Regions from separate parts of the Dietzia sp. NPDC055340 genome, predicted to be linked through region 2. Evidence: riboswitches for the same ligand, from Rfam matches in the RefSeq annotation. Region 2 holds a riboswitch; each other region holds the start of a gene.
What was found. Region 2 has a riboswitch for thiamine pyrophosphate ahead of ACWIFB_RS06490 (3-oxoacyl-ACP reductase). Riboswitches for the same ligand answer to the same signal wherever they lie in the genome.

Region 1 (9,719 bases), on a different contig from region 2:
CGCTGGAAGCTCTCGCCTATGGACCTGGAGTCCCTCGACAAGTGGGACAAGTACACGGACGCCAAGGAGGAGATGTTCCGGCGCACGGACACCGACCACGCGCCGTGGATCACCATCAAGTCCAACGACAAGAAGCGGGCCCGCATCAACGCGATGCGCTACTTCCTCAACCAGTTCGACTATCCGGAGAAGGACTCGCAGGTGGTGTTCGCCCCGGACGGCAAGATCGTCCAGCGCGGCAAGGATGCCGTCGGGGACTAGCGCAGCGAGCGCCAGCGAGCGAAGCGATGCCCCCGCGCACAAAACCCGTCGGGGACTGACTGAGCCTGCGAAGGAAGCGCCCCGCGCACAGAACCCGTCGGGGACTGACTGAGCCTGCCTTCCCACGATCGGCGACTGGTTTGTCGACACCATGGCGATTCTTGACGTAGTCACTGCGAGGAATCGACCTGGATTGCGCAGTGGTGCAATCAAACTGCGGATTCGGGGCACACCGCCGACGCCGACGCTCGGGAATGTCTGCCGGCCGCGGGGCATTGCACGGGGTATGAGCCATCTGAATGATCGCGATGTCATCAAGCGTCTGCTGTCCGACAAGGGCCGTTGGGCCGTCGTCGGCCTGTCCACCAACACCGGGCGCACCGCCTACGGGATCGCGGGGTACGTCCGGGACCTGGGCCATCAGATCGTGCCCGTTCACCCCAAGGCCGAGACCGTCTACGGCCAGCAGGGATACCCGGATCTCGCGTCGGTCCCCGGTGAGATCGACGTGGTGGACGTGTTCGTGAACTCCCAGCTCGCCGGTGCGGTGGTGGACGACGCCATCGCCAGTGGTGCGAAGGCCGTCTGGCTGCAGCAGGGCGTGATCGACGAGGCCGCGGCGCAGCGCGCGAAGGATGCCGGCCTCGACGTCGTCATGGACACCTGCCCCGCGATCGAGGCTCCGCGGCTGGGCCTGATCTGACGGCTGAACCCGGAGGGTCTCACTCCGTGGAGTCACGCTCCAGGCGCTTCACGGCCCATCTGTAGACAAATGTCTACAAGTTCGGCAGAACGTGTATACGATCGCCGTCATGACGAGTGCGAACGACGCTTCCCCCTCCCCCTCAGGCGAGTTCGGGGCCCCAGCCGGATTCGCCGGCACCATCACGGAGGACCTGGGTTCCGCGCAGCCGGCGTGGCCCGCACGCCCGCGTCCCGACAGACGGGGACCCGGCGGGGCACCGGACGTGATCGTCATGCTCGTGGACGACATGGGCTACTCGGACATCGGTGCGTTCGGCTCGGAGATCCCCACCCCGAACCTGGATGCCGTGGCCGCGGAGGGCGCCCGACTGACCGATTTCCACGTCACCCCCACCTGCTCGCCCACCCGGGCCGCGCTGATGACCGGCTGCAACTCGCACGCGGTCGGGATGGGAGCGGTCGCGAACGTGGACACCGGCTTTCCCGGCTATGCCGCCGAACTGGCCCCCAACCAGCCGTCCATGGCCGAGGCCTTCCGCGACGCCGGCTACGCCACCATGGCGATCGGCAAGTGGCACCTGTGCCGCGAGCAGGACATGCACGCGTCCGGTAACCGGCATTCGTGGCCCCTGCAGCGCGGCTTCGACCAGTACTACGGCTTCCTCGAAGCCCAGGCCAACCTGCACGCGCCGTCCCAGCTGTACGAGGGCAACAGTCCGGTCCACGTCGAGGAGTACCCGGAGGGCTACTACCTCACCGACGACCTCACCGACCGCGCCGTGCAGATGATCGCCGAGACCCACGCCTCGGATCCCGGCAAGCCGCTGATGATGTACTACGCGCACGCGGCGGTCCACAGCCCGATGCACATCAAGGACGGCGCGGCCGAGGATTTCCGGGGCCGTTACGACGCGGGCTGGGATCAGATCCGCGCCGAGCGCCGCCACCGGCAGGATGATCTGGGCGTGGTGCCGGCCGCCGCCGGGACCGGACCGATGGACGAGGAGCTTGGACCGGACGTCGTCGAGTGGGACTCGCTGTCGGACGACGGCAAGCGGCTTGCCGCCCGCCACATGGAGAACTACGCGGCCATGGTCGTGAGCATCGACGAGTCGGTGGGCCGCATCCGCGAGATCCAACGCCGCCTCGGCCGGCTGGAGAACACGATCTTCGTCTTCTTCTCCGACAACGGCGCGGCCACCGGGGGTTCCGGAGGCACGGTCGGCATGTTCAACTTCCTCGCCAACCTCGACCGCAGCCGCACCCTCACCACCGAGGAGCGCATCGCGGAGGAGATCGGCCGGATCGACGAGCTCGGCGGCCCCGCCTCCTGGCCGCACTATTCCTCGGCGTGGGCGACGGTCGCCAACACCCCGTTCCGGCGCCATAAGTTCAGTACGTACCGGGGCGGGCACCAGGTGTCGTGTGTGATGTCCTGGCCCGCCGGGCTCGGGGAACTGGGAGAAGAGAACGACGACGACGGCGCCATCCGCCACCAGTACGCGCATGTCACGGACATCTTTCCGACCGTGGCCGAGCTGGCAGGGGTGGAGATTCCGAGGAGCCGGGCGGGCCGGGAAGCGCGGCCGCTGGACGGCTCCTCGATGGTGGCGGCGCTGAAGGACGCCGACGCGCCGAGCAGTCACGGCGACCAGTACTACGAGTGCCTCGGTGAGCGCGCGTACTACGCCGGCGAGTTCGAGCTGGTGGCCCGCCACGCCAAGGCGACGCCGTTCTCCGCGGACCGATGGGAGCTCTTCCGACCCGAGAGCGACGCGGTGCAGCTCGAGAACGTGGCCGACCAGCACCCGGAGGTGGTGGCCGATCTCGTGGCCCGCTGGGAGGCGGCGGCCCGGGACAACATGGTGTATCCGATGTCCAACGGCAGTCCGCTGCACTTCTTCCAGCGTGACCCGGCCGAGCAGCGTCTGGCGGTGGAGACCGTGATGGTCCCGGAGACCCCGCCGCTCGAGCGGTTCCGGGCGAGTCAGCTCATCGACGGCCGCGGGTTCACCGTCGAGGTGGCGCTGGGCGCGGACGGCTTCCGGGCCAGTGACGAGGGAGTTCTTTACGCCCATGGAGGCCAGGAGGCGGGCGTGGTCCTCTTCGTGAAGGACGGCGCCCTTCAGGTGGAGCAGAACGCCTGGGGCCGGGCCCTGACCTCGGAGCCGGCCGACATACCGGCGGGCGCGACACGGTTCGGCCTCCGCGTCGACGCTCCGGGCAGAAGCAGGTGGATCGTGGCTCTCGAGATCGACGGTGTCCCGGTCGCGGAGGGGATCGAGTTGACGCAGCTGTCGTGGCTGGTGCCGTTCAGCGGGATCTCGGCGGGCCGGATGCACCGATCACCGGTGTCCGCCGACCTCTACCGTGCGCACGGCATGTTCCCCTACTCGGGCACGTGGGAGACCGTGACCATCCGGCCTGGTGCGTTCTCGCCGGACGCGCCGTCTCAGCTCCTCGATGTCATCCGGACGATGGGCGCGGCCACGCAATAGGGCGGCCACACAACAGAAGGGGCTGCCCCGGGTTCCGTACCCGGAGCAGCCCCGTCCTTCGTCGTCAGACGGCGTCTCGGGTCAGTACCCGGCCGTCGCAGCCGCGCCGACCAGGACGAAGATGAACACCACGTAGAGCACGATCAGCAGTACCACCAGGGCCAGCGAGATCATCCCGAGCTTCTTGGCGGTCGCGCTGGCCGCCTCCGCCTCGGCGTGCCGGCCAGCCGCCCACAGCGGGTAGACCTGCAGTGCGCGGGTCATCGCGACGAACGACAGCGGCCAGAAGAACAGGATCGAGGCGACCGCCCATCCCACGTTCGATGGCGGACCGATCTGCGTCGCACCCGCGCTGCCGAACGACGGGTTCTGTGCGGCGTAGTCGGCCTGGGCGTAGCCCGGCTGGCCGAAACCCGACTGCCCGTAGCCCGACTGGCCGGGCGCCCCCTGCCCGTACGCGGACTGCGCCTTGTACCCGGTCTGCGACGAGTAGTCGGTGTAGCCGTTGTCCTGGCCGGAGTTGTCACCCTGGGGCGGGTAGGTCATGTCGATCCTTCGTTCGTGGCGGTTCACTCGAACGCCCAGACTACGCCCGCCACCTGCGTCTCAGCCGCGCGCATGAGACCCGCGCGCGTCAGTTGGCCGCGACGAGTAGCTGATACTCGGGGAACCGGACGAGGAAGCGCCGCACGTAGCTGCACACGGGACGGATCCTGGCCCCGTCGAGCCGCATCCGGGTGAGCACCAGGCTGACCAGCAGCCGCGCGATGCCCTGCTGCCCGAATCGCTCCTCGATGACGGTGTGGAGAAGGATGAAGACCTCGCCGTCCATCTCATAGCCGACGAGCCCCATGAACGTCTCATCGTCCCACAGTTCGAACCGATCGCGATCCGAGTTGTGGACCAGCTTCAACGACGTGGCGGTGGACATCTCGACTCCTTCGGGCCGACGGTGCTACTTCCGGAGACCCTACTCCCCGCGCTACCCTCGGACGGCACAACTTCATAACCCATCCACACGGGAGCCCGCCTCGGAGCGCGGGCTGAGAGGACGACCGGCCGGGTCGTCGACCGTAGAACCTGTCCGGATCATGCCGGCGTAGGGAGTTCTGGAAATCTCATGATTGATCACGCATCTACTGACGCGCGCCCATCTACTTCTGTCGAGGACGTGACGTGCGGCCCCATCTATGCGAGCCACAAGACGTACCTGGGTGTAGCGGCACCGGGGTACGACGACAACGCCACCACCCCGCCCCCGTTCACCGACAACACCACCGACGGTCCGGGCGTCACCATGCAGGTGCCGGCCCGCAGGATCGAGCTGACCGACGGCACCTCGTTCGACGTCTACGACACCTCGGGCCCGTACACCGGCTACACCACCGCCGCCGACTGCCACGATCTCGCGGTGGGCCTGCCCCGCACCCGTGAGGAATGGCCACACCCGCGGCCGGTTCCCGCGTCGGTGTCGGTGACGGCGTCGTCGTCACACTCGTCACCGTCGCCCGTAGCCACGTCGTCGGGCGCTCCCGCGCCTGCGCCTGCGCCCCTGGTCCGCACCCAACTCGCGTGGGCGCGTGCCGGTCTGATCACGCCGGAAATGCGGTTCATCGCCGCACGTGAGGGCGTCGACGTGGAGCTCGTCCGCGAGGAGGTGGCCGCGGGCCGGGCCGTCATCCCCGCCAACCACCGCCACCCGGAGAGCGAGCCGATGATCATCGGCAAACGCTTCATGACCAAGATCAACGCCAACATCGGGAACTCGGCGGTGACCAGCTCGATCGCCGAAGAGGTAGAGAAGATGGTGTGGGCCACCCGCTGGGGCGCCGACACGATCATGGACCTGTCCACCGGCAAGGACATCCACGCCACCCGGGAGTGGATCCTGCGGAACTCGCCCGTACCGGTGGGCACCGTGCCGATCTATCAGGCGCTGGAGAAGGTGAACGGCGACCCGGCCGCGCTGACGTGGGAGCTGTACCGCGACACCGTGATCGAGCAGTGCGAGCAGGGCGTGGACTACATGACCGTCCACGCCGGGGTGTTGTTGCGGTACGTCCCGCTGGCGGCCACGAGGGTCACGGGGATCGTCTCGCGGGGCGGGTCGATCATGGCCGCGTGGTGCCTGGCCCATCACCGGGAGTCGTTCCTCTACACCCACTTCGCCGAGCTGTGCGAGATCCTTGCGCGCTACGACGTCACGTTCTCTCTGGGGGACGGGCTCCGGCCCGGGTCGATCGCGGACGCCAACGACGAGGCCCAGTTCGCCGAACTACGGACCCTCGGCGAGCTCACGCGGATCGCCAAGGCGCACGGCGTGCAGGTGATGATCGAGGGGCCCGGCCACGTGCCGATGGACAAGATCGTGGAGAACGTGCGACTTGAGGAGCAGTGGTGCGAGGAGGCACCATTCTACACGCTCGGGCCGCTGGCCACCGACATCGCGCCGGGGTACGACCACATCACCAGCGCGATCGGGGCCGCCCGGATCGCCGAGGCCGGCACCGCGATGCTCTGCTATGTCACGCCCAAGGAGCACCTCGGGCTGCCGAACCTGGACGACGTCAAGACCGGCGTGATCACCTACAAGATCGCCGCCCATTCGGCCGACCTGGCCAAGGGGCATCCGCGCGCGCAGGAGCGCGATGACGAGCTGAGCCGCGCCCGGTTCGAGTTCCGGTGGAAGGATCAGTTCGCGCTGGCCCTCGATCCGGACACCGCTCGGGAGTTCCACGACGAGACCCTGCCGGCCGAACCCGCCAAGACCGCCCACTTCTGCTCGATGTGCGGCCCGAAGTTCTGCTCGATGCGCATCTCGCAGGACATCCGCGACTACGCCGCCGAGCACGGGCTGGAGACGGTGGAGGCGATCGAGGCGGGGATGGCGGAGAAGTCCGCGGAGTTCGCCGACGCCGGCGGGCGCGTCTATCTGCCCCTCAGCGGCGCCTGACCCGGCCCCGCCGCCGGCCCGGCGCCAGCTCGAGCTAACCGGCTGCCGACCGTTCTGTCTCGCGTGGTCGCAAATCATGCTGACGCCGGGACCTGCCCTGGGAAATTGTGAGCGGGTCAGACCACTCGGCGGAATGTGGTCCGCGCAAGCCCCGCCCAGCTTCGGCCCGGCCCCGGCGGGACGTGCGCGCCGGGAATGCACACATCACCTGCACTTACGCGCCCGGAATGGTCCATTCCGGGCGCGTAAGTGCACCAAGATCGGGCGTTCCGGGCGCGTAAGTCGTACCTACCGGCCGGCGGGGCGGCTGCGGGACGCCGGCAGAGGCTGGGCGGCGGCAGAGCGGCGGGGGTGGGCGGCGGCGGGGCCGCGGGGGCCGGGATCAGGCGTCGCGGCGCAGGGTCACCACCAACCCCACGACCCACAGGGCAATACACACCGCGGCGAACCAGGCAAACGCCGGCCACTGGCCCCAGGTGACGAACCCGCGCATGGCTTCGCCCTGCGTCCAGTAGTCACCGTTGGAGAACGGCATCCAGGCGGCGATATCCTGGCCGATCCTGGGGATCAGCGAGACCATGCCCTCGACCGCCAGGATCCACACGAGGAACAACGAGATCGTGCCGGCCGCGTTACGCATCAGGTACGCCAGGCCCATCACCGCGACCGTGCCCAGCGCGGAATAAACCGGGAAGCGCCACAGCAGCGTCAGCCCCTCTCCGGAGAACGGGGTCCACTCGTCGTTGCCGGACAGCACGCCCGCCACGAGAAGCGAGACGATCACCGCGACGGCCACCACGATCATCGACAGCACGACGAACAGCACCGTCTTGGCCACCACGGCCGGCCACCGCGCGGGCGTGACCAGGAAGGTCGACCGGATCGTGTGGTAGCGGTACTCGCCGGTGACCGCGACGATCGCCGCGATCCACACCAGCAGCACCGTGAAGGCGCTGACGCCTGTGATCGCGAACAGCGGTGAGCTCCCGCCACCCGGTGCGCCCGCGACCGGCTCGCCGCCCGAGGACTGCTCGAGCTGGCCCAGGAGAACGGCGATCCCCAGCGCGAGGGCGATCCCGATCCCGTACAGCCAGTAGGCGCTCTTGGTGGTGGTGACCTTGATCCACTCGGACTTGAGAAGGTTCATCGGGCGGACTCCTGACCGTGGTACTCGACGTCCTGGTCGGTGAGGGCCATGAAGGCCTCCTCCAGCGACGCCCGCTTCTCGTGTAGTTCGTGGATCGTGATTCCCAGGCTGGCGGCGAGATCGCCCACCTGGCGGGCGCTCTGGCCGTCGATCAGGAACACGCCCTGCTGCGCGTCGAAGTTGGCATTGATCCCCTCCTCGCGCGCCGCCGAGGCGAACTCGTCGACGTGCGGGGTACGGAGAACGACCGCCGAACTCGCCTGCGAGAGGAACTCCTCGACCGACGTCTGGGCGCGCAGCTGACCGCGGCCGATCACCACGAGGTCCTGAGCGGTCTGCGCCATCTCCGACAGCAGATGCGAGGACACCAGCACCGTGCGGCCCTCCGCCGCGCGGGCGTGCATGAACCGGCGGATCCAGAGGATGCCCTCCGGGTCCAGGCCGTTGACTGGCTCGTCGAACATGAGGATCTCGGGATCGCCGAGCATGGCCGTGGCCAGGCCCAGGCGCTGGCGCATACCCAGTGAGTAACCGCCGACCTTGCGACCGGCGACGTCGGCCAGACCGACCAGGGTCAGCACCTCGTCGACTCGCGAGACGGGAATGTCCGCCGCCGCGGCGATCATCTTCAGATGTGAGCCGGCGGAACGGTTGGCGTGGGTCCAGGACGCGTCGAGCAGACAGCCCACCGTCCGCGCGGGAGCGTCCAGCTCCCGGAACGAGACACCGTTGACCAGCGCTTCCCCTGAAGTAGGAGTGTCAAGACCGACGATCATGCGCATCGTCGTGGACTTTCCGGCCCCGTTCGGGCCGAGGAATCCGGTGACGACACCTGGTCGCACCGAGAAGGAGAGGTCGTCGACGGCGGTGGCCGCGCCGAAGCGTTTGGTGAGATTCCGTACCTCGATCATGGGGTCCAGTGTGCCTGCCCCGGCGGCGTGACAGGGAGCCGCCCTTCATCAACCGCCGTACATCAACAGGAGTTGGTCCATCACCGCGGCCACTCCCTCGGGCGCCGTGGGCTCGAGGGATGCGGGGGCCGAGTAGTTGACATTCAACGTCAGGTCGTCGTTCCGCAGGATGTACCTCGCCATGCCCGGCGAATCGTAGAAGACCTCGACTTCTTGGCCGTTGTCCAGGGTTGTGACCTCGTTCGCCGGGTCCGCAGGGGTCTGGCCCTCGACCCAGTAATAGAGACTGGTCTCGCTGTACGGGCCCTCCTCCCAGGTGCACGTGGGCGAGGAACTGGCCCCTCGACCCCGAACCAGGTCGGCGGGATCCAAGGAGAGTCCGACCAGGAACGACTCATCCAGTCCGCACGGATCGATGTCCTCGGTGTTCGGCGCCTCGCTCACGCTCTCGGTGACGGTCTCGCCGTTCTGCGTGTGCGTGACCTCCGAGACAACGCACCCGCTCGTCAGGAGGACAGCCAGTGACGCGACCGGGACGAATCTCGTTCCGCGCACGCGGCGTCGCAGCGGTCCCGGAACAGGATTCGTGGCAATGTTCACGGTCCTTATTATGCTGCATTCTCCTCGCCGATCGGCGGTTCTCGACGCGGGGCACGGCGGTGGCAGTGAACGGGTATCCGATGCGCACCGGGCCCGCGGCCCGGCTTGCGGAGCCTAAACTCTCAGCATGGACGACGACGCCACCTCGGACCCCGGCCGGAACATCCCCGCGGTGCGGGCCTCGGATGCCGAGCGCCACGAGACCGCCCGGATCCTGCAGGAGGCCTTCTCCGAGGGTCGGCTCACCGTCGCCGAGTTCGACGAACGCACCACCCAGGCCTACCGGGCACTGTTCCGGGCCGACCTCGCTGAGCTGACGGTCGACCTCTCGCCGGCCCGGCGGCAGTTCGACCCCCGACCGGCTCCAGAGTCCGACGTGCGCCCCGAGCCGCGCCACGACTGGATGCCCGCGAACCGCGTGAGCGGCCAGCCCGGCACCAGCGCGTCGGTGGCGGTGATGAGCGGATGCGAGCGCTCCGCCGTGTGGACCATCGCCGACTCCCACACCGCGGTGGCGGTCATGGGCGGCATCTCGATCGACCTGCGGGAGGCCGACCTGCAGTCGCGGGAGACCACCATCCGCGCGTTCGCCGTGTGGGGCGGGATCGAGATCATCGTCCCCGACGACATCCACCTCGTGATGG
Region 2 (9,719 bases):
GCGAATGTCGACCACATTCTCAACGGCTTCGAGACCATCGAGCCGCGCGTGCCCAAGGTGCTGCGGAAACTCGGCCGGCCGGTCCTGCGGGCGAGCATCATCGCGACCTACCCGCGATGGATGCGTCCGATGCTCGGTGTCCGCCAGTCCCGCGCCGTAGACACCGCCGCGATCGCCTTCTGGAAGGCGTTCTACCGGGTGGCCGCCCATCCTGACGCGATGATGTGGATGGTCGAGCGGATCTGCCCACGCGCGGTCCGCTACATCGAGCCGGCGGTCCGCGGCGTCCCCGCCGACAGCCCGCGCACCCACTCCCCGCAGTGGGCGCGCGAGCGATTCGGCGACCCGCGCACGCCCCTGGAGCAGTGGGAGGACATCAAGGCCGCGCGGACCACGGGTGAGGCCGCCGCCCCTTACGAGCACAACCACAGCGACCCCGTGATCGAGTTCAAGGAGGCCGACCGCCTGGCCACCACCGGTTGAGGCGGGGCGCCGGACCGGATGCGGGCGCCTGTTCGATCACCCAGACTGCGAGCGGAAGCGACAACACCCGAACGAAGGAGCAGTCATGCCCCGTTACCGCGTGATCGATCCCGACCAGAACGTGATCGACGAGAAGGAGTTCGCCGACGACACCAAGGCCTACGACTGGTTCAAGACCATCGAGGTCCCGGACGATTCCCTCGGCTACGCCATGCAGGTCGACATGGACGGTGAGTGGACGCGTTTCGAGATCAACGACGGCGGCACCAACACCTCGCCGTCCGCCTGATCAGCCCGACCGGCGGGGGCGGGCACTCCACCCGGCCGCCCGCCGGTGAGCGGGCTGGGTCGACAGACCTCACAGCCAGCCACGCACCTGCGCCTCCCTCGCCGCCTCGCCGCGGGTGGAGGTGTGGGTCTTGGCGATGGCCGAGGACAGGTGATTGCGAACGGTCCCCTGCGTCAGATGTAGTTCGGCCGCGATGTCGGCGATGCGGGCCCCTGTCAGCGCCTCGCGCAGGACGTCCTTCTCGCGCGGGGTCAGGGGGTCCGGGCCGGCGGCCATCGACTCCCGTGCCAGCTGGGCATCGACCACCGTCTCCCCCGCGTTGACCTTCCGAACGGCCTCGGCCAGCTCGCGCGCCGGGGTGTCCTTGACCACGAATCCACCGGCCCCGTATTCCAGAGCCCGGTTGACGTATCCGGGCCGCCCGAAGGTCGTCACGATCAGCACCCGCACGTCCGGATGGTCCTGTCGGATGCGCCGGGTCGCGGTGATGCCGTCACCGCCCGGCATCTCGATGTCCACCACACACACGTCGGGCAGATGCCGGGCGACCGCGGCCTCGAGCTCGTCGCCGCGGCCCACCTCGGCCACCACCTCGATGTCCGGCTCCATCGCCAGCAGTGCCGCGAGCCCGCCCCGCACGAGCGCCTGGTCGTCGGCGAGGATGATCCGGATCGGCTCGGTCATCGCGGCCACCCCACTTCGACGACGGTGCCGGTGACCGACGCCGCTTCCGCCGCGCCCCGGTCGCGGACCACGAACCGTGCGCCGGCGTCCTCGGCCCGGCTCGCGAGCCCCGGCAGGCCCTGCCCCGCCGGAGCCGAGATGGTCCGGCCGACGTCAGAGTGGGCGGCGCGGCGAGCGTCGACCCCCACGCCGTCGTCGGTGATCCGTAGCCGGTCGCGGGAGAACTCGACAGTCACGTTCCCCGCGCCCGAGTGGCGGGCGATGTTGGTGCCGGCCTCGCGGAGAGTCCAGGCCACCAGGCCCGACCGCGCGTCCGGGAGGAGAGAAGGGGACCCGACGACGACGACATCGATACCCGCGGTATGCAAGGAATCGGTCAGGCCGGCGAGTTCCTGCACCGGATCCGCCACCCGCATGCCGGACACGGTCTGCCGCATCTCCGACAGGGCGGTCCTCGTGAGGTTCTCGATGTTCTCCAGTTCGGCCCGGGCGGCGTCCGGGTCGGAGTCGAGCTGCGCCCGGGCCAGCTGGGCGCGGATCGTCAGCGCCGTCAGGGTGTGTCCGAGGACGTCGTGCAGGTCGCGCGCGACCCTTGCGCGCTCCTCTGCCACACCCAGCGCCCGCCGGTAATGGCCCTCTCGGTCGCTGATGCCGACCGAGATCCGTGTGCCCAGCATCGACAGCACCACGGGGATCACCAGGAACCCCGGGACCAGCATCCCCCACGTCTTCTCGACCAGGGCCGCGACGGTGCCGATGACGATCAGCGTGATCGCGGTCGGCACGCTCCGCCGGATCGGCCACGCGGCAGCAACGAAGCAGGCGAGGAACGGGACGAAGTTGACCGGCCCGTTCAGCCCGGCCGCCGGGAGGGTCCCGAAAGTGCAGATCACGAGCCCGGCCAGGTAGCCCAGCCCGAGCGGCGCGGGCTCCTCCCGGGCAGGGTCGCGGAGATCGCCGGCGACTCGCCCCGATGGTCCGGCGGCACCGGAGCTGCGCAGGTGTAGCGGGTATCCCTCGGTCACGGCCGGCGAGGCGAAAGCCATCAGATAGACCGCGGAGAACGCCGCGATCGAGACCAGCCCCAGCACCGTGGGCGCGGCGGGGGCCCCGGAGAAGACCACAGCGAGGATCGGGTAGATCAGGAAGACCTGCCAGATCAGCGAGAACAGCACACTCGGACCGGTGATCGCGGAGCGGAATCGCCGCCACCGCGACGGCCCCGCAGCTGCTTCATCGTTCACCGACTTCGCGCTGACCTCCCCGTCCGCCACTGGTGACGGGGACGCACGCGTTGCCGTTGTCGTCGTCGTACTCTCACCGCTCGTCATGCCCGGTCGCTCCTCACACCCGACCGCGGCGGCGACGTACCAGCACCGCGGCTGTCGTACCCAGTATGAGGGCCCAGGCAACCACGTTGAGCACAGGCAACCACACCGGATCGACCACGCCGTCGGCCACCACGCCGCCGGTGATCGGATAGCGGGCCAGCGCGTTGACCCCATAGAGCGGTGTGAAGCGCGCCAGGTCCAGCATCACGCCCGACAGCGGGATGAACAGGTTCCCCGCGAACGCGAGCAGGACCAGGCTGCCGCCCGCGACCCCCAACGCGGACTCGGAGCGGAACGCCATTCCCGCGCTCAGTCCGTAGCCCGCGAAGACCGCGGAGCCGAGCCACGCCGCGCCGAGCGAGAGCACCCAGGCCAGCGGTGTGGCCTGCGCGCCGGTGGCCGCGCCGGCGATGCCCACGGTGAGGACGGGCACGGCCGCGATGGTCATGGCCACGGCGGACTTGGTCACCACGAAGCCGGCGCCGCTCCACGGGGTGAGTCCGAGCTGGCGGCCCCACCCCTGGAAACGCTCGAGGGCGGCCCCACCGCTGATGGCGGTGGTGGCGGTGACCGCGCCGTAGACGGCCATCGAGATCATGACGACGGCGCCCACGTTGCCGTGCGCGACGGGTGCATCGCGGTAGCTCTGCGCGCTGCCGAACACGAAGTACATGACCAGCGGCAGGCCGACGATGAAGAAGATGTTGGTGATGTCGCGCAGGGTCCGGCGCAGGTCGATGGCCCAGTAGGTGACGTTCATCGGGTGGCCTCCGGATCGGTGTCGGTAGCGGCAGGGTCGACGGGTGCCGTGTCGGCCAGTGCAGGGTCTGCAGGACCATCGGCGGTGAGGGTGACAAAGGCGTCGTCCAGCGACCTGGCCGAGATGGTGACCTCGCGCGCGGACGTCTCGGTGAGAAGGACGCGCGCGGTGGCGTCGCTGTCCGAACTGGTGAGGATCACCCGGGCAGCCGTGCGGTCAACGGCGGTGACACCGGGCAACTCCTCCGGCGACGGCTCTCCCGCCATCGGGTCCCAGACGGCGGTCACGCGACTGCCGGCGGCCATGGCGCGGACGCGGTCGACGGGGCCGTCGGCGACGATCCGCCCCCGCGCCATCAACACGATGCGGTCGGCGAACGCCTCCGCCTCCTCCAGGTGGTGCGTGGCGAAGATGATCGTCGACCCGGATGCGGCCTCAGAGTGCATGGTCGCCCAGAACTCACGGCGGGTCCCCACATCCATCGCGGCGGTGGGTTCGTCGAGGATGAGCAGGTCCGGATCGGGCAGCAGCGCGAGCGCAAACCTCAGGCGCTGCTGCTCACCACCCGAGCACCGGGCGACCCTGCGGCCGCCGAGTTCGGCGATCCCCGCCCGCTCGAGCACCTCCCCGACCGACAGCGTCCGGCGGTAGAGTGCCGCGATCGCGCGGACCGTCTCCTCCACCGTCAGGTCGGCGAGCAGACCTCCGGTCTGGAGCACCGCGGCGATCCGGCCGGCCGCGATCGCCTCTCGCGGGGCCTCGCCGAACACCCGGACCTGGCCCTCCGTTGGTTCGGTCAGCCCCAGGGCGATGTCGAGCGCGGTGGTCTTGCCCGCACCGTTCGGGCCGAGGAGCGCGACCACCTCTCCGGGGTCGATGCGCAGGTCGAGCCCGCGGATCGCGCGGACGGGTCCGGATCCGCGAACCGTGAACGTCTGGCCCAGGTCCCGGAACTCCAGAGCCGGCGGCCGCGGACCGACACCGGGAGAACGACCCGTGGCCGTGGCTTCGGCGGGTGGGGTGTGGGCTGGGCTGTGCTTGACCATGCCTCCACGATCGTCGGCCAGCGCCCGCCTGAACAGGGCTGGCTGTCACGACTTACCCGGTGACATCTGTCATGGGTCGGACGTCAGAGCCCCTCACGACGTCGTCGAGTCGTGAGGGCTCGCTGAAACAGCGTCTCCTCTCAGCCCTTGACCAGACCACCGTCCACGATGAGGTTCTGCCCCGTCACCGCCCGCGCCCACGGCGAGGCGAAGAACAGCACCGCGTCCGCCAACTCGGCGGGCTCGATCGCGCGACGCAGCGGCGTGCCCGAGGCGATGAGGTCGAAGACCTCTTCAGGTGTAGCGGCACTTGCGTCGGTGGTGCGCAGCAGCCCGCCCGAGACCATGTTGACCGTGATGCCGTCCGGCCCGAGGTCTGTGGCCAGGGTCCTGGTCAGCGAGAGCGCGGCAGCTTTCGCGGCCGTGTAGTCGTGGTACGGCACGACCGGGTGCTGGAACAGGTTGGTACCGATGTTCACGATCCGCCCGAACCCGCCCTCGCGCATCCCCGGCAGCGCCGCCTGGGTGGTGGCGAGCGTCGCCTTGACGGCGCCGCGCAGCTGTCCTTCCATGTCCGCCCAGGTCAGCGTCTCGGGCGAGGGGCGGGCGTCGCCGTTGAATTCGAAGTCGGCGAGGGCGTTGTTGATGACCGTCGTGATCGGTCGTCCGAAGTGGGTACGTGCCGCCTCGACGAGGCTGCGTACCTCGTCGTCGTCGGTCACATCCGCCCGGACCGCCACGGCGCGGTCCTCGCCGAGCTCACGGACCAGGTCGGCCGCGGCCTCGGCGCTGCGACGGTAGTTGACGACGACGAGCGCGCCCTCGCGCCCGAACGCCCGCACGATTTCCTTACCGAGGCCCCGGGCTCCGCCGGTGACCAGGACTACCTGCTCGTCGATACGCACGCTGTTCCCAGAATTCACTGCCACTCGCTTTCCGGCGGTTCCCGCGAAGGGTGGCGATGCATACCCGCCTACCTGCGCAGAGACGCGGCCGCGGTATCGACATTCCTTCGCTGGAACTACCCAGATCAGGTTCGACGGGTGTGATCTCAGCTGCCCGGATGGGCGGCACCCCGTGTCGCGGACCAGCCTAGGTCATTCCCGGGGTCGCGGCGGCTTGCCGCTTCGCGATCACGAGCCACAGCACTCGGCGGACGTCAGCTGACGGCCTTCAGCCCGACGACGCCGCCGACGATCATCAGCAGAAAGATCACCTTGAGCACGGACACCGGCTCGGCGCCCGTGATCATCGCGTAGATCACGGTCAGCGAGGCGCCGATGCCCACCCAGACCGCGTAGGCGGTGCCCACGGGCAGGTCCCGCATCGCGTAGGCGAGACCGCCCATGCTCACGACCAGCGCCACTCCGAACACCACGGAGGGTCCGAGCCGGGTGAAGCCCTCGGACCGGCCCAGGGCGGTGGCCCACACGGCCTCGAGAACACCGGAAAAGACAAGAACTATCCACGCCATGACGGCCTCCTGCGGGCCGTCTCGTCGCGCACCGGGTACGGCACCCCTCGGCCGGAGGCCCCGTGTCGGGGTCCTGTGATCGAGGTTGTCACACGGGTCCGGCCCGGGCAACGTCAGATGCGTCACCACCTCGTAGCATGAGCCCATGCAGGTGGGCGAGGTTTCTGAGCTGTGGCGATACCCGGTCAAGTCGATGCGCGGAGACCGCGTCGTCTCCACGGAGGTGACCGAGCGGTGGGGCTTCCCCGGAGACCGGGGCTGGGCCGTGCGCGACGAGCAGGCCTCGGAGATCCGCGGGGCCAAGCGGATCAATTCGCTGCTGCAGTTCCACGCGCGCTATCTCGAGGAGCCCGCCGCCGATTCCACGCCGGCAATCGAGATCACGTGTCCTGATGGCACCGTGGTCCGGAGCGACGACGACGAGATCCACGACGCCCTGTCCGCTGCGACGGGCCGGACCGTCACACTGTGGCCACGCCGCTCACCCGACGACCACGAACATTACCGCCGCGGCCGGATCACCAGGGCCGACATACGGGCTCAGCTGGACCTGGGTCCGGATGACCCGTTCCCGGATTTCTCCACGCTTCCCGAGGACCTGCTGGCCGAGCTGTTCGACTACGTCACCCCGCGGGGCACCTACTTCGACGCCATGCCGCTCTCGCTGGCCACCACCACGGCGTTGGGGTCGCTGCAGGCCACCGTCCCGGACTCGCTGATCGACGCGCGACGGTTCCGTAAGAACGTCATCGTGGCCGGAGAGCCCGGCGCCGAGGGCTTCCCCGAGTTCGAGTGGGTGGGCCGACAGCTGCGCATCGGCGACGTGGTCTGCGAGGTCACGACGCCCATCGCGCGGTGCGTGATGGTGGGCCTCCCCCAGGCCGAGCTGCCCCACGACCGGAACATCCTGAAGTCACTGGTCCGCAACACGGGCATGGATCTGGGTGTCTACCTCCGGGTGGTCGAGCCCGGTCGGATCACCGAGGGCGACCCGGTTCATCTGGATTGATCAAGATAAAAGTAACTACCCCCGCTCCGCGGGGCGGGGGTAGATGACGACGCAGTCAGACGTCGGAGGGCCCACCGCCGCAGCGACAGGCCCTCCGACACGGTGCCCACTGACGTCCTTACTCGCAGGCCACGCCGTCGTTGTCCCGGTCGAGTGCCGGGCGGTAGGCGTCCTGGCCGCGGTAGATCGGAGCAATGCGAGCCTGCGGGCCTCTGTGCAATTGGCGACGTACGTGGCCGCTGGGGCCTGCCGAGGGGCGGGAGCGGCGACAGGCGCCGGCGCGGGTGCGGGTGCGGCGACGGGCGCGGGGGCCGGAGCAGGCGCCGGGATGAACGGGAGGTCCCACACGAGCGGGAACGGCAGTGGCGGGAGAGCACCGGCCTCGGACCCCATCGGGATCGGCACCACGACCGGGGCGACGTCCGGAACCTGCACCGCCCAGGGGCCGATGTACACCTCGGCGGCGGAGGCTGCCGGAGCCACGGACATCAGTGCTGCGGCAGCCAGACCGGCCACCACGAATGAGCGTTTGATCATCGATTAAATCCCTAGTAGAGGACCACTTACGGATGCGCGGTAAGATAATTCTCATCTTATGACACAGTGCGAGCATCCTTCAGCAGCGCCCCCGGTGCTGCCGCCGCCCTTCTGGTGGCCGATTACGGGACGGATCACCCTTGTGGCTACCCGAGCTCGGAGTGAAACGAGCCGGACCATCTGAGCGGAGGCCAGCACCCACCACGTCGGCGACCCCTGTCAGCCTCGGTGCGGGTTGCCCTTCTGCAGGCGGTCGATGTGCTCGGACGCCTCGGCTTTGCTGAGGGTCGCGGGTAGCTCCTCCCCCGCCTCACGAGCGAGGGTGTCGAGGTAGCTCTTCTGGGCCTGCGTCATGGGCTCGTCGCCGGTGACCCAGTCGTCCGGGTCGCGCTGTAGAGACGTGTCCCCGGGGTTCCGGCCCTCCGGCACGGGGGCGCCCAGTGTTTCGGAGTCATGGTTCCGTTCGGCGTCGGGATCAGTCATGGCTTCACGCTACGCAGCATCCGGGCGGCTTCAACCGCATCGGTTCAGGCGCCGTCGACCGGACCCCACGCCGCCACCCAGATCACCCGCAGGCTGTCGAGGGTCCGCTCGGATTCCCCCGGCGACGGTGCGCGCTGACGGTCCTTGTAGAACACCGCGGTGATCATGTCGGTCACCGAGGTGATCAGACGGAGGTGGTCCGTGGACAGTGGCGTGATCAGCCCTGCGGCCGCGTCCCGGTCCATCTGCTCGGCGAGCTGCCGGTTGAGCTCGGCATCCAGCGCGTCCCACCGGGCCCGGAGAGTGAGGTCGTATCCGGTGGCCTGTAGTCCGGAGAGGATCACCCGCGCCCGGCGCACCCACACGGAGTGGGACACCACGAAGAGCCTGTCGAAGTAGTCCGCGTGTGACTCGCCGGCCTTCCGGTGGTAGCTGCCGATCGCCGCGTCCCACTCGTTCCACACCGAGGACACGAGCTCCGACAGGACCTCGTCCTTGGACTCGAAGTAGAAGTAGAAGTTGGGTCTCTTGATCCCTGCGGCGTCGGTGATGTCCTTGACGGAGATCTCCATGACCGGCATCTGACCGAGAAGGCCCTCGAGGGCATCGAGTATGGCCTGCCGCTGGACCTCACCGCGGGACATCCGTCGCCGCCGGGTGCCACCGTCGTCGCGCACCGGGGGCTCGACGGCTGCGGCCGCGGCTGCCGGGGAGGTACGGGGTTCCATGGTGCACATCCTCTTGTCGCCGGTGCCCGCGCGGGACGCGCGGGGCCACTGCCCGATCATCAGATCAGATAGTGACCACCCGCGTGCCCCGCGCCTCCCGGGCCCCGTCGGCCGGCCCTCGGGGCGCCACGCCGTGCGACCGCCCGGACCTCAGCCGACCGGCAGCGCGGACCGCGACGGCTCCAGGGTCAGTTCATCGAACTGCCCGGCTTCCCACCAGTCCTCGATCATGTTCCAGAAGTCGATCTCCGAGGAGTTGTAGACATCCATGAACACCGCCTTGGACACATCGCCCTGACCGTTGTAGTAGCCGGGCGTGCACGCGCCCCAGTAGGCCATACGGGGCTCGTTGGACTCGCGGACCTTACGCACCCAGTCGGTCTCGGCCTCGAGCGTCGGCTCGAAGGTGCCGAGACCGTTGTCCAACATGTGCTTGATGAGCCGGGCGGAGTGCCGTGCCTTGCGGTCGAGCATGTAGACGAAGTTGACGTAGTAGGCCGTCTGGGTCATCCCGAGCTCGACGAAGTTCGGGAAGCCGTGGGTGAAGAACCCGTGGAAGGTCTTGGCCCCGTCAGAGAAGTACTCCTGCAGGGAGTTCCCGTCGCGGCCGATCACGTCGTATCCGTAGATCCCCGCCGGGCCGGACCCGGTCTCGAACCCGGTGGCGAAGACGATGCAGTCCACCTCGTGGTGCTCTCCCGCCACGACGATCCCGGTGGCGGTGATCCCGTCGATGCCACTCGGTGACGCCGCAAGGGTCACGTTGGGACGGTTGAACGTGTCCAGGTACTCGTCGTTGAAGCACGGCCGCTTGCACATGTAGCCGAACCACGGCTTGAGCCCGTCGGCGGTGGCGGGGTCGCTCACGATCTCGTCGACACGGGCGTGCGCGCCC
Region 3 (9,719 bases), on a different contig from region 2:
CGGCCCGCTGCGCCGAATCTGCGCGACGAACAGAAGCGCCACACGCGCAGGGCATTGCTGGACCACGGACGACAACTGTTCGTCGCCCGTAGCTACCCGAACGTGACGATCGACGACATCACGCGGGCCGTCGGCTGCAGCCGGGCCACCTTCTACCTGCACTTCAAGAACAAGATGGACTTGCTCGCGAGCATCAGTGCGGAGACCACCGAGTACCGCGCCAAGGAGGTGTACCGGGACCTGGATGCAGTTCTGCTCACCGGTGAGCATGTCGAGTTCGTGGCATGGGTGGACCGGGCGCTGGACTGGTTCGCACGGAACCGCGAGATTCTTCCCACGTGGGACCAGGCGCTGGCCGCGGAGCCCGAATTCCAGGCGATCGGTCGCCACTCCATCCAGGAACTCACCGACGCGATGCCGCAGTACCTCAACCGTTGGCCACGTGCCCGGCACGGCGAGGCCAGGTTTCGGGTCGAGTTGCTGGTGACCCAGCTGGAGCGCTACTTCACGCGAGCAGAGGTCCAGGGAACCATCGACTACGCGGGCGACGGTCCCGAGCGTTCAGTCGCCGAGGTTCTCGCCGACATTTGGTTTCCTGCGCTCCAGCCACCGACAGACGAATGACCCGTGGTCAGTCGGCTCACGGGTTCTCGATGTAGGCCCCGTCGAAGAGCATGACGCCCGAGGACGTGGGGGCCACGCCCTTGACCTTCTCGTCCACGGCCACGTACTCCTCGGCGTTGGCGAAGATCGTGAACGGCATGACCTGGTTGTGGATCTCCTGGAACCGGTTGAGCGCAGCAATCTGCTCGTCCAGGCCAGTGGCGGTCTTGAGACCACGTCCCGCCGCGGTGAGTTCGGCATTGTCGACGCCACTGTTGTTGGTCGGCCCGCCGGGCGTCACGTAGGCGGTGAAGCTCGCCGAGGGATCGGCGTCTGAGGGGTTGAGGCCGCCGATGGTCATCTCGTAGTCGTGCCCGAAGAGTCGTGCGGCCTGCTGTGACTGGGGAACGTTTTCGAGGGTGACGTTGAAGCCCACGGCGTCGAGCAAGGCCTTGATGATCACGCCGGTCTCGATGTTCTCGGGGCTGGTGTTGGTCAGCAAGGTCACGTCGCCGTTCCAGTCTCCCTCCGCCTTGAGCTCCTCGACCAGCTCCGAAGCGAGCTCTTGGTCATAATCGGGGCCCCGCTGTCCGTCGTAGAAGCGGGAGGATTCGGCCAGTAGCGCCGAGGTCGGCTGGCCGAGGCCGCCGGTGAGCCGGTCGTTGATCAGGTCCCTGTCGAGCGCGTGTGCCACGGCCTTGCGCGCCCGCTCGTCGGTGAAGACGCCGTCGTAACCCTTCGCACCGTTGTTCATGACGATCGCTCGACCGGAGCTGATCACGCTGAGGAACCCCTGCTCGTCGTCCTGCGTGGCGTCATTGATGAACTGGGCGCCTCGCAGATACCCCACCTGGATCTCGCCGTTCTGGAACGACTCGAGGGTCGCCTGGGACCCCGGGATGGAGATGAAGCGCAGGGTGGGGCAGACCGGGCCGCCGTAGTACGTGGGGTTGGGTTCCAGGACGACTTCCTGGCCGGGGGTGTTGCTGGCCATGACGTACGCGCCGGCGCCGATCGGGTTCTCGGCCCACTCCTCGGCGCCGACTTCGGTGTACGCCTCCTCGGGGATCACCTCGCCGGCGGAGCGGGTCAGTGCGAAGGGGAAGCCCGCCCACGGCTCACCCAGGACGAACTCCACGGTCAGCGGGTCGAGGACGCGAACGGTCTCGATCTCGTCGACATCCGTTTTGGCCGTTGACGCGGTCGAGGGGTCCTTGTGAAGGTCAACGGTGAACTTCACATCGTCCGCGGTGAGCGGATCGCCGTTGGAGAACGTCACGCCGTCCCGGAGCTTCAGGGTCCAGACCGTGTTGTCCTCATTCGCCTCGAGCGACTCGGCGAGCTTGGGCTCGAACTCGGCCGTATCGGGGTTCCAGCGCATGAGTCGGTCGTAGATAGCGGCGGACTGCGCGCCGCCCCGCAGCCCGTAGTGGCCCTGGCCGGGGGAAAACGAGGGGAGCATGACGTACTCGCCCATGGTGATGGTGCCGCCGGCCATGTCCTCGGTGCAGCGGCTGGTCTCATCCGGGGTCCGTATGTCGCCGCCCGAGGCCGACACCGCGTCGTTTCCGCCGCCGCCACACGCGGTGAGGGTCAGGGTGGTGGCGGCCAGAACCGCGAGGGCGAGCTTGTTCACAATGCCTCCAGAAGCAGGGCGAAGCGCTGACACACAGCCGACGATGCTCGGAGGAGCTCGTCCTTAACAGCGGACGTTACTTCGTGTCGACACGTGTAATCGCGGCTTTCGCCGATTCTCGCGGCGCTGCCCGCCCGAAGGGTGGTGGAGCGGTCCCCGTCAATCGCACGGCCGTAACAGGCACGGGCGCGGGGTCCGATATACCGTGTAGGACAACAGATTCCGATCGTGAGGAGTAACGATGTTCCCTGAAGGCTCCCTTGAGAACCCGCTGCGCTACCTTTTCGGCCCCGGGCCGGACGAGCCGATGTGCTTGGCGCTGACCCCCGAGTGCATGGGTTTGCTGCCCTTCCTCGCTTCGCGGTTTAGCTTCGGTTCCTGAACCCGGCGAACGTACGCAACGCATCGGTCGCCCACAGGAGTAAATGGGTCAGGAGTAGCGGTGCGATGAGGACCAGCGCGCCCCAGCCCGTGGCTGCAACCGCGACCCCGTGCCCCCCACCACGACCAGAGGTCACAGAAGTAGTCCGGAAGGCGTGACAGATTCTTTCTCATCGTCGACCCAGCCCCGGCGCGGGGCGCGTCGTCGTGTTGCCTCGCGAGTTCCACGTCGGTGAAGAACTCGGACGCCTCGGAGGCGGTAGTGGCCACGCGAAACTGCGCGGGGAGGGGAGTGCGGAACCGAGTACATGTCTGGAATTCGACGCCGCGAGTGCATTGGATGGCAACGCCCGGCTCTGAACGGTGGAGGAAGTTCGTGTCATTGACTCGCCGTCTGATCGTTCCCACCGTCGTGGCCCTCATCCCGTTGGGCCTGGCCGCCTGCGGCTCGAGCGGATCGGGGTCAACGGCGACCACGGTGACGGAGACGACGACCGCAGCGGCGGCTCCGCAGGTCGCCGATGGCGGGGCCCCTGAGGCAGATCGGGCGCCCGGAGCAGACGCGGAATCCCAGGACAATGTGGGCATGCTCATAGTGACCGTCCGCGGGGATCAGGGCGTCCTCGGGCTCCAGTACTCCGGTTCCGTTCCGGCCGGTACGCCGGGCCCCGCGAGCAACAAACTCATCACCGGGCCGGGCGGGTGCTTCGCGTTTGTCGGCGCCGGAGCACCTCAACTGGCGATCTTCCCCTCCGACGCCACGTTCGTGCTGCAGAACGGCAAGCCGTCGGTGACGGTCGACGGAGCCGAGCACCCTGTGGGCCGCGAGCTCACCTCCGCCACGGCCGTGGTGCCCGTCCATCAGGTGGCTGGTGTGCCAGAGCGGTGCGCCCGTGGTGCGGGGGACACGGTGCTGGTGGTGCTCTGACCTCACGACTCGGGAAGAGTCAGCTCGCCATTCGATCGGGGCGGACATCACCTGACCGCCGCCGCACCGCCTGCGCCACCCCGATCAGCAGCCCGCCGACCACCAGCACGCCCGCGCCGCCCGCGACCCGGTGTGTGACCGTGGGCGGATCCGGTGCGCCCATCTGCGAGGCGGACCAGTAGAGCAGCACCCAACTGGCGGCGAGGATCCACACACCCACAGTCCAGATCGGGCGGTGTGGCCGCGCGGTAGGCCTACCCGGCCACGCCAGGCCGTCCGGGGCCCGGTCGGACCAGAGGCTCGCCGCCCACAGCAGAACCGTGGTGAGTGCGGCGAGGATCGCGGCCCATTTCGCCCCCGGCACCAGCGTGGCAGCGAGCAGGCATCCGGCCGCCATAGCGGCCAACGCCAGGAGCGCCAATCCCCAGGCGAGGCCAGCCGCGCGCCACAGCGGATCGTGGTCACTGCGCAGTGACCACCAGCCGCGGCGCAGGCCCGCCGTCACCAGGACCACCACGGTCACCGTGCCCACAAGCGCCGAGACCAGCAGCCACACCTGGGTTATCGCGGAGGCGGGATTCACGGACTCTCCTTTGGCCGCGTCATCGTGGTGACCGAGTGCGCGGGGAACACCCGTCGGGGGGTGTCCGCATCAAAGGTCACGGTGTCGGTCACGATGCCCACACCGGTCACCGAGTCGAAGTGTGGGGCGTCGAGGGTGGCGACCTCCCCGTCGCGGTACCCGTCCGGGAGGGTGAGTTCGGCCTCCACATCCCGCTCGGGGTCGCGGTTGACCACGGTCAGGGTGAGGTCGTCGCCGGATCGGGTGGCCAGGGTGACCAGCGCCTCGTACTGCCCGGCCGCGGACACCCGGCGGGGACCGTTCTCGACCTTCGACGCCAGCACCTCCTGGCCGGCCAGCGGCGAGAGCATCTGCAGAACCAGCGCGGTGGGGGACGGGGAGAAATCTGGCCCGGGGCTGAAGATCGCCACGTTGCGCGATCCGAGAGTGGTGGACGTCTCGTCGCCGGTGTGGTCGGCGGGCACGTCGACCAGGGAGTGCTTGAGCGCCACCGGGACGCCACCCTCGGCGAACGCGGCGAGCTGGGTGGCCACGTACAGCGCCGGACTCACCGAGGCCAGGTAGTCCCTGCCCGGCTCCCGCCACGTCTGGAAACCGGGGACCGGCGACACGCCGTATTCGGTGACCAGCAGCGGGATGTCGCGTCCGGCGGTGTGCCGGATCTCGGCCTGCTCCCGGGCGACGTGGGCGGCCTGCCAGTCGCTGCCCATCATGACGTGGTCGTGGGTCTGGTCGGCGTTCATGGGGGAGACGATCCAGGTGTAGGGGTGCGAGACCTGACAGTCGAACGCGGGGTCGTCCCCGATCGCCGCGAGGAACGCGTCCCCTTGGTAGCTGGAGCAGACGCGGATGTCGGGGTCCGCCTCCTTCATGGCGCGGACGAAGTCCACGTATCCGGCGCGCGGGCCACTGGTGTAGCTCACCGTCAGCCGAGACCCCTCCGGTGGGACGGAGCCGTGGACGCCGTCGCCGAAGCGGACCTCGCCGGACTCGTGGTCCAGGGTGTAGACCGTGTCGTCCGGTCCCGCACCGTCCAGGGTGGGGATCTGAGTCCACACCGCGCCGTCCACCATCACCCGCGGATCCGGTGCGACCGGGGCGTAGGCCACCTGGCGGACCTGGTCGGGGGAACCGTCGCTGATCTGGGCGTCGGCGCGGCGGTCGCAGTCGGTGGTTAGCGGCTGGTCGGTGAACTCGGTCGCTCCGCCGAAGGCGTACTTGTGGGCGCGCTCGGGGTGTTCTCCGGGGCGGATCGAGGCGTCCTGCTCCATCCAGTACGCCTGGTCGCCCACATCGGGCTCGTTGCCGACCTCCCACCACGTCACCCCGTACGGTTCGGGGTGGCCGTGCTCTGCCCGCAGGTCCGCCCAGGGGCTGGTGCCGACGGGGGCGTTCATGTAGCTCACCCAGTCCGCCGCCTCCTGCGGGGTGGCGGTGGCGAAGTTCACCACCATCGTGGTCTCGGCGCCCATCTGCTCGACCAGCGCCATGTGCTCGTCGGGCCCGATGGTGCTGTCCACGTCCAAGAGCCGAATCCGATAGCCCGCATTCTGTGCCGTGGGAGGGATGGACGGTGTCGTCGTCGTCCCCCTTCGCGTCCCGACGCCCGGGCTGTCACCCGGCGCTCCACCTGACCCACCGGCCAGGTCTCACCCCCGGCGGTTCGTAGCCCCGCGGTGGGAGTCCGGAAGGCGGTCCCCGTGACCGAACATCCGGGCTCGGAGAGTGCCGCGTTCGGCGTCCAGCGGATACCGTCCCCGGCGCTGCAGCTCGGGCACGAGATGCTCAATGACGTCCTCCCAGGTGCCCGGATTGAGCGCGTAGGCCAGGTTGAAACCGTCGACGTCCGTTTCCGCCATGTAGCTTTCCAGGGCGTCGGCCACGGTGACCGCCGAGCCCACCACCACGGGTCCGCCCGTCGCGTTGAACCGGGCGCTGTCCCGCAACGTCCAGCGCCCGTCGGCGCCGGAAGCCCCAGACAGGCTCGACACAGTGGTCTGGATGGCGTCCGTGGCGACCGGATCCATGGGGGCGTCGAGGTCCTGCCGGGATAGATCAACTCCGGACCATCCCGAGTTGAGCACCAGATTCCCAGTCTCCGAGGCGTGGGCGAAGATGTCGCGGTACTTCTCGGCCGCCGCCTCGTCGGTCCGGTCCACGACGATCGTGAGCAGCGCGTACACGCGAGCGGCATCCCGCCCGCGGCCGGCGGACTCCAGCCCGTCCCGGATCCGGCTGACCTGGTCCCTGGTCTGGTCGATGGTCGGGGACGCCACGAAGATCGCCTCCGCGTGATCGGCCGCGAAGCGGATTCCCCGCGCGGACGCGCCGGCCTGATAGATCACCGGGGTCCGCTGCGGAGAAGGCTCGGAGAGGTGAACGCCGGGGACCGTGAAGTACGTTCCCTCGTGGCGGATCGGGTGGACCTTCGCCGGATCGGCGTACATGTCCCGCTCCGCATCGAGCACCACGGCGTCGTCCTCCCAGGAGCCCTCCCACAGCTTGTAGAGCACCTCCAGGTACTCGTCCGCCCGGTCGTAGCGCTCGTCATGGGAGAGTTGGTCGCTCTCGCCCAGGTTCTGCGCGGCACTCTTGAGGTAGCCGGTCACCACGTTCCATCCCACCCGGCCCTGGGTGAGGTGGTCCAGCGTCGACATTCGCCGGGCGAAGGTATACGGGTGTTCCGCGGAGGTGCTCGCGGTGATGCCGAACCCGAGGTTCTGTGTCACTGCGGCCATTGCGCTGACCAGCATCATCGGGTCGTTCATCGGGATCTTTGCCGCGGTCCGTAGGGCGGCATCGGCGCTATCGCCGTAGACGTCGTACGGGCCCAGGGCGTCGGCGAGGAAGATGCCGTCGAACAGGCCGCCCTCCAACAACCGGGCCAGACGGGTCCACTGTTCGAGGTTCGTATAGTCCCGCGACCGATCTGCCGGATGCCGCCAGATCCCGGGGAGTTGATGCCCCACGCCGTTGATGGCGAAGGCGTTGAACCTGATCCTCCGGGCGTGCTGATCGTGCGCAGCGTCGGGTCGCGAAGCCATGGTTCTCCTTGCGGTGGTCGTGAGAGGTGACCACGTCGAGCAGGAGCAGCCGTGGCTACGCCGATGACATCCCTCCGCGAGTGCTAACTCGATCAGGTTCGCTCGGGTGTGATCTCAGCCCCGTCCAGGGCACCCCGTGTCGCCCCTCAGCCTACGCGTCGGCGTCAGCGTGCCTTGCCGGTGACGGCCAACAGGGGCCGCCTGGATTGCCGTGGAGACGGCGCTCAGACCCCTGACTTCGGCAGCCGCCACCAGTTCGCCGGCGGAGACATTGAGCCCGGTCTGCGAGGTGACCACCGCCCCCGCATCGGCCACGCGCAGGCCCGTCGCCGACTTCGCGGCAAAGAGGCCGTACCTGATGTGACCCACCGACGCCTCTCCCTACTCGTGCCCATGCGACGACGGCCGGGCCAACGCCATAAAGCTCGTCTACCGGGCGTAGTCATGCGGTCGGCGTTCGAGGCGTCCTGTCCCTGCGATCCGCCCGGTCGCAGTCGGTTCGGGAAGTCGGATCATTCACCCCCGTCGGGTGCCGACCGCCCACACGAGGAAGTGCGTGGCGATCAGTGGTGCGATGACGACCAGCGCGCCCCAGCCCGTCGCCGCGACCGCCACCCAGTTGCTCCACCACACGCTGGCGTCATCGAAGTAGTTCGGCAATCGCGAGTTCGCCCGCGTCTCCTCATCGGGCGCTGCGGATGGCGTACCGGTGAACACGTCCGCCATGTCCGGGCCGGCGATCCCAACGCGGAAGTAGGCGGGGGAGTGAGGAACCTGGTCCATGTCCGCTATTCGGCACCGCAGGTACACCGGATGGGCCGCGTATGTTCAGTGACTGCCCACCTCGTCGTCGTCCCCGCCACCTCCCCCCCGACCAGCGGGCACCCTCTCTCGGCGCTCGACGACTGCGCGCGGACCCCGAAGGCGGTTCCGTGCCGTGGCGAGCGCCCCTCCTGACGCCAGCGCATCCGTCAGAAGCTGGTGACGGATGCGCCGGCGACATCTCAGGTGCGGGTGGCGTCGCCAACGATGAACTCGGTGCGGTCCTCGGTGAAGTAGTCGCGTACCCAGTTGACCAGGGCGTTGTAGCGGGGACGTGCCGATGGCAGCAGGACATCATGCACTGCGAGCCATCCGGCGAATGCCAGCGGCCCGTGGAGCTGCTTGTGCGATCTGCCGACCTCCGCCACCGCGGCCATCCGACCGATCATCGCCATGAAGCCGCGATCGTGGTACTCGAACGCCGTACGCTGTGTGCCCTTGAGGTCGGCGAGGATGTTCTCGCCGGCCCACGCCCCCGCCTGCTTGGCCACCGCACCCAGGCCGGGGAGCGTCTTACCGGCACCGTCAGGGATGTTGGCCGCGTCCCCGAGCGCGTAGACGCCCGGGAAACCGGGAACTGTGAGGTCGTCATTGACATCCAGTCGGCCGCCCCTGCCGGGCGTGATGCCCGCTTGCCCGACCACGGGCTGTGCGTGCAGACCCCCCGCCCAGATCACGATCGGCGCGGCGAGGACCTCGCCGTCGGAGAGCGTCACGCCGTCGGCGCGCACCTCCTTGACGCTGGTGCCCAGGTGCAGCTGAACACCGAGCTCCTCGAGGTGCTCCTGCGCATACTGCTGAAGTTCCTCGGTGAAGGGGCCGAGAACCGTCTTGGCCAGATCAGCGAGGTGGACCGTGAAGGCCTCGCGAACCGCGTCGGAGTACGTTCGCGGCACCACCGTGTTGACGGTTTCTGCGATCGCACCCGCCATCTCGACTCCGGTCGGCCCGGCGCCCACCACGACGATGTTCGTGGGGTCGAGCGCCTCGCCGGCGGCCACCCTGGCGTCGGCCTTGTCGAACTGCTCGATAATCGCCGCCCCGAGCCGAGTGGAATCGCTGACCGAGTACAGCGGGTACGCGTGCTCGGCGGCGCCGGGGGTACCGAAGAAGTTCACGACGGCGCCGGCGGCGATCACGAGTGTCTGAGCGGAGTACACCGTTCCGTCGTCCACCGTGACCGTGTGTGCAGCGGCGTCGATAGCGGTGACCTCGGCGGTCAACACGCGCACGCTCGGACGCTTGCGGAAGATCGCGCGCAGCGGCTCGGCCACGTCACTCGGCGGGAGCTGCGAGCTGGCCACCTGATAGAGCAGTGGTTGGAACTGCGAATAGTTGTTGCGGTCGATCAGCAGTGTTGGGATCTTCGCTTTGCCGAGCCGCCTGGCTGCTGCCACGCCGGCAAAGCCGGCGCCGACAATGATGACCCGGTAGTTACTGGTCGCGTTGGTCATGGCTTCGTTACCTCAGTCTTTTCTGGCCGACGTCAGCCGTAGGTGTAGAAGCCGCGACCGGTCGATGTTCCGAGGTAGCCCTTGTCGATGAAGTCGGACTTGATCTTGTCCGCAAAGGCCTTCATCTCCGGGTCATCACTGTCCTTGTTGAGCATGTAGGGCGTCATCATCCCCACGATGTCGTAGATCTGGAACGGGCCCATGGGCGAACCGGTTGAGATGCGCCACGTCTTGTCGACGTCCTCGATGCTGGCGATCTCACGCATGT

Region 1: linked by a shared signal. The riboswitch ahead of thiC (phosphomethylpyrimidine synthase ThiC) and the one ahead of ACWIFB_RS06490 (3-oxoacyl-ACP reductase) in region 2 are both predicted to bind thiamine pyrophosphate.
Region 3: linked by a shared signal. The riboswitch ahead of ACWIFB_RS09555 (LLM class flavin-dependent oxidoreductase) and the one ahead of ACWIFB_RS06490 (3-oxoacyl-ACP reductase) in region 2 are both predicted to bind thiamine pyrophosphate.

Annotation. Positions count from the first base shown of each region.
Region 1 covers NZ_JBSHML010000020.1:22,023-31,741, reverse strand. The annotation lists gene ppk2 (polyphosphate kinase 2) at 1-261, shown strand, start outside; gene ACWIFB_RS14255 (CoA-binding protein) at 548-964, shown strand; gene ACWIFB_RS14250 (arylsulfatase) at 1,074-3,464, shown strand; gene ACWIFB_RS14245 (CD225/dispanin family protein) at 3,546-4,010, opposite strand; gene ACWIFB_RS14240 (GNAT family N-acetyltransferase) at 4,099-4,395, opposite strand; TPP riboswitch at 4,474-4,589, shown strand; gene thiC (phosphomethylpyrimidine synthase ThiC) at 4,585-6,417, shown strand; gene ACWIFB_RS14230 (ABC transporter permease) at 6,800-7,564, opposite strand; gene ACWIFB_RS14225 (ABC transporter ATP-binding protein) at 7,561-8,475, opposite strand; gene ACWIFB_RS14220 (hypothetical protein) at 8,524-9,075, opposite strand; gene ACWIFB_RS14215 (DUF1707 SHOCT-like domain-containing protein) at 9,203-9,719, shown strand, end outside.
Region 2 covers NZ_JBSHML010000006.1:174,163-183,881, forward strand. The annotation lists gene ACWIFB_RS06460 (oxygenase MpaB family protein) at 1-483, shown strand, start outside; gene ACWIFB_RS06465 (hypothetical protein) at 569-772, shown strand; gene ACWIFB_RS06470 (response regulator) at 842-1,456, opposite strand; gene ACWIFB_RS06475 (sensor histidine kinase) at 1,453-2,700, opposite strand; gene ACWIFB_RS06480 (ABC transporter permease) at 2,801-3,547, opposite strand; gene ACWIFB_RS06485 (ABC transporter ATP-binding protein) at 3,544-4,593, opposite strand; gene ACWIFB_RS06490 (3-oxoacyl-ACP reductase) at 4,734-5,516, opposite strand; TPP riboswitch at 5,584-5,681, opposite strand; gene ACWIFB_RS06495 (DMT family transporter) at 5,753-6,067, opposite strand; guanidine-III (ykkC-III) riboswitch at 6,078-6,144, opposite strand; gene ACWIFB_RS06500 (MOSC domain-containing protein) at 6,213-7,076, shown strand; gene ACWIFB_RS06505 (excalibur calcium-binding domain-containing protein) at 7,195-7,689, opposite strand; gene ACWIFB_RS06510 (DUF3072 domain-containing protein) at 7,833-8,096, opposite strand; gene ACWIFB_RS06515 (TetR/AcrR family transcriptional regulator) at 8,141-8,824, opposite strand; gene ACWIFB_RS06520 (flavin-containing monooxygenase) at 8,975-9,719, opposite strand, start outside.
Region 3 covers NZ_JBSHML010000010.1:133,536-143,254, forward strand. The annotation lists gene ACWIFB_RS09530 (TetR/AcrR family transcriptional regulator) at 1-624, shown strand, start outside; gene ACWIFB_RS09535 (ABC transporter substrate-binding protein) at 641-2,239, opposite strand; gene ACWIFB_RS09540 (hypothetical protein) at 2,997-3,548, shown strand; gene ACWIFB_RS09545 (hypothetical protein) at 3,568-4,131, opposite strand; gene ACWIFB_RS09550 (hypothetical protein) at 4,128-5,651, opposite strand; gene ACWIFB_RS09555 (LLM class flavin-dependent oxidoreductase) at 5,781-7,175, opposite strand; TPP riboswitch at 7,228-7,322, opposite strand; gene ACWIFB_RS09560 (DUF1295 domain-containing protein) at 7,692-7,958, opposite strand; gene ACWIFB_RS09565 (NAD(P)/FAD-dependent oxidoreductase) at 8,180-9,451, opposite strand; gene ACWIFB_RS09570 (3-hydroxyacyl-CoA dehydrogenase) at 9,484-9,719, opposite strand, start outside.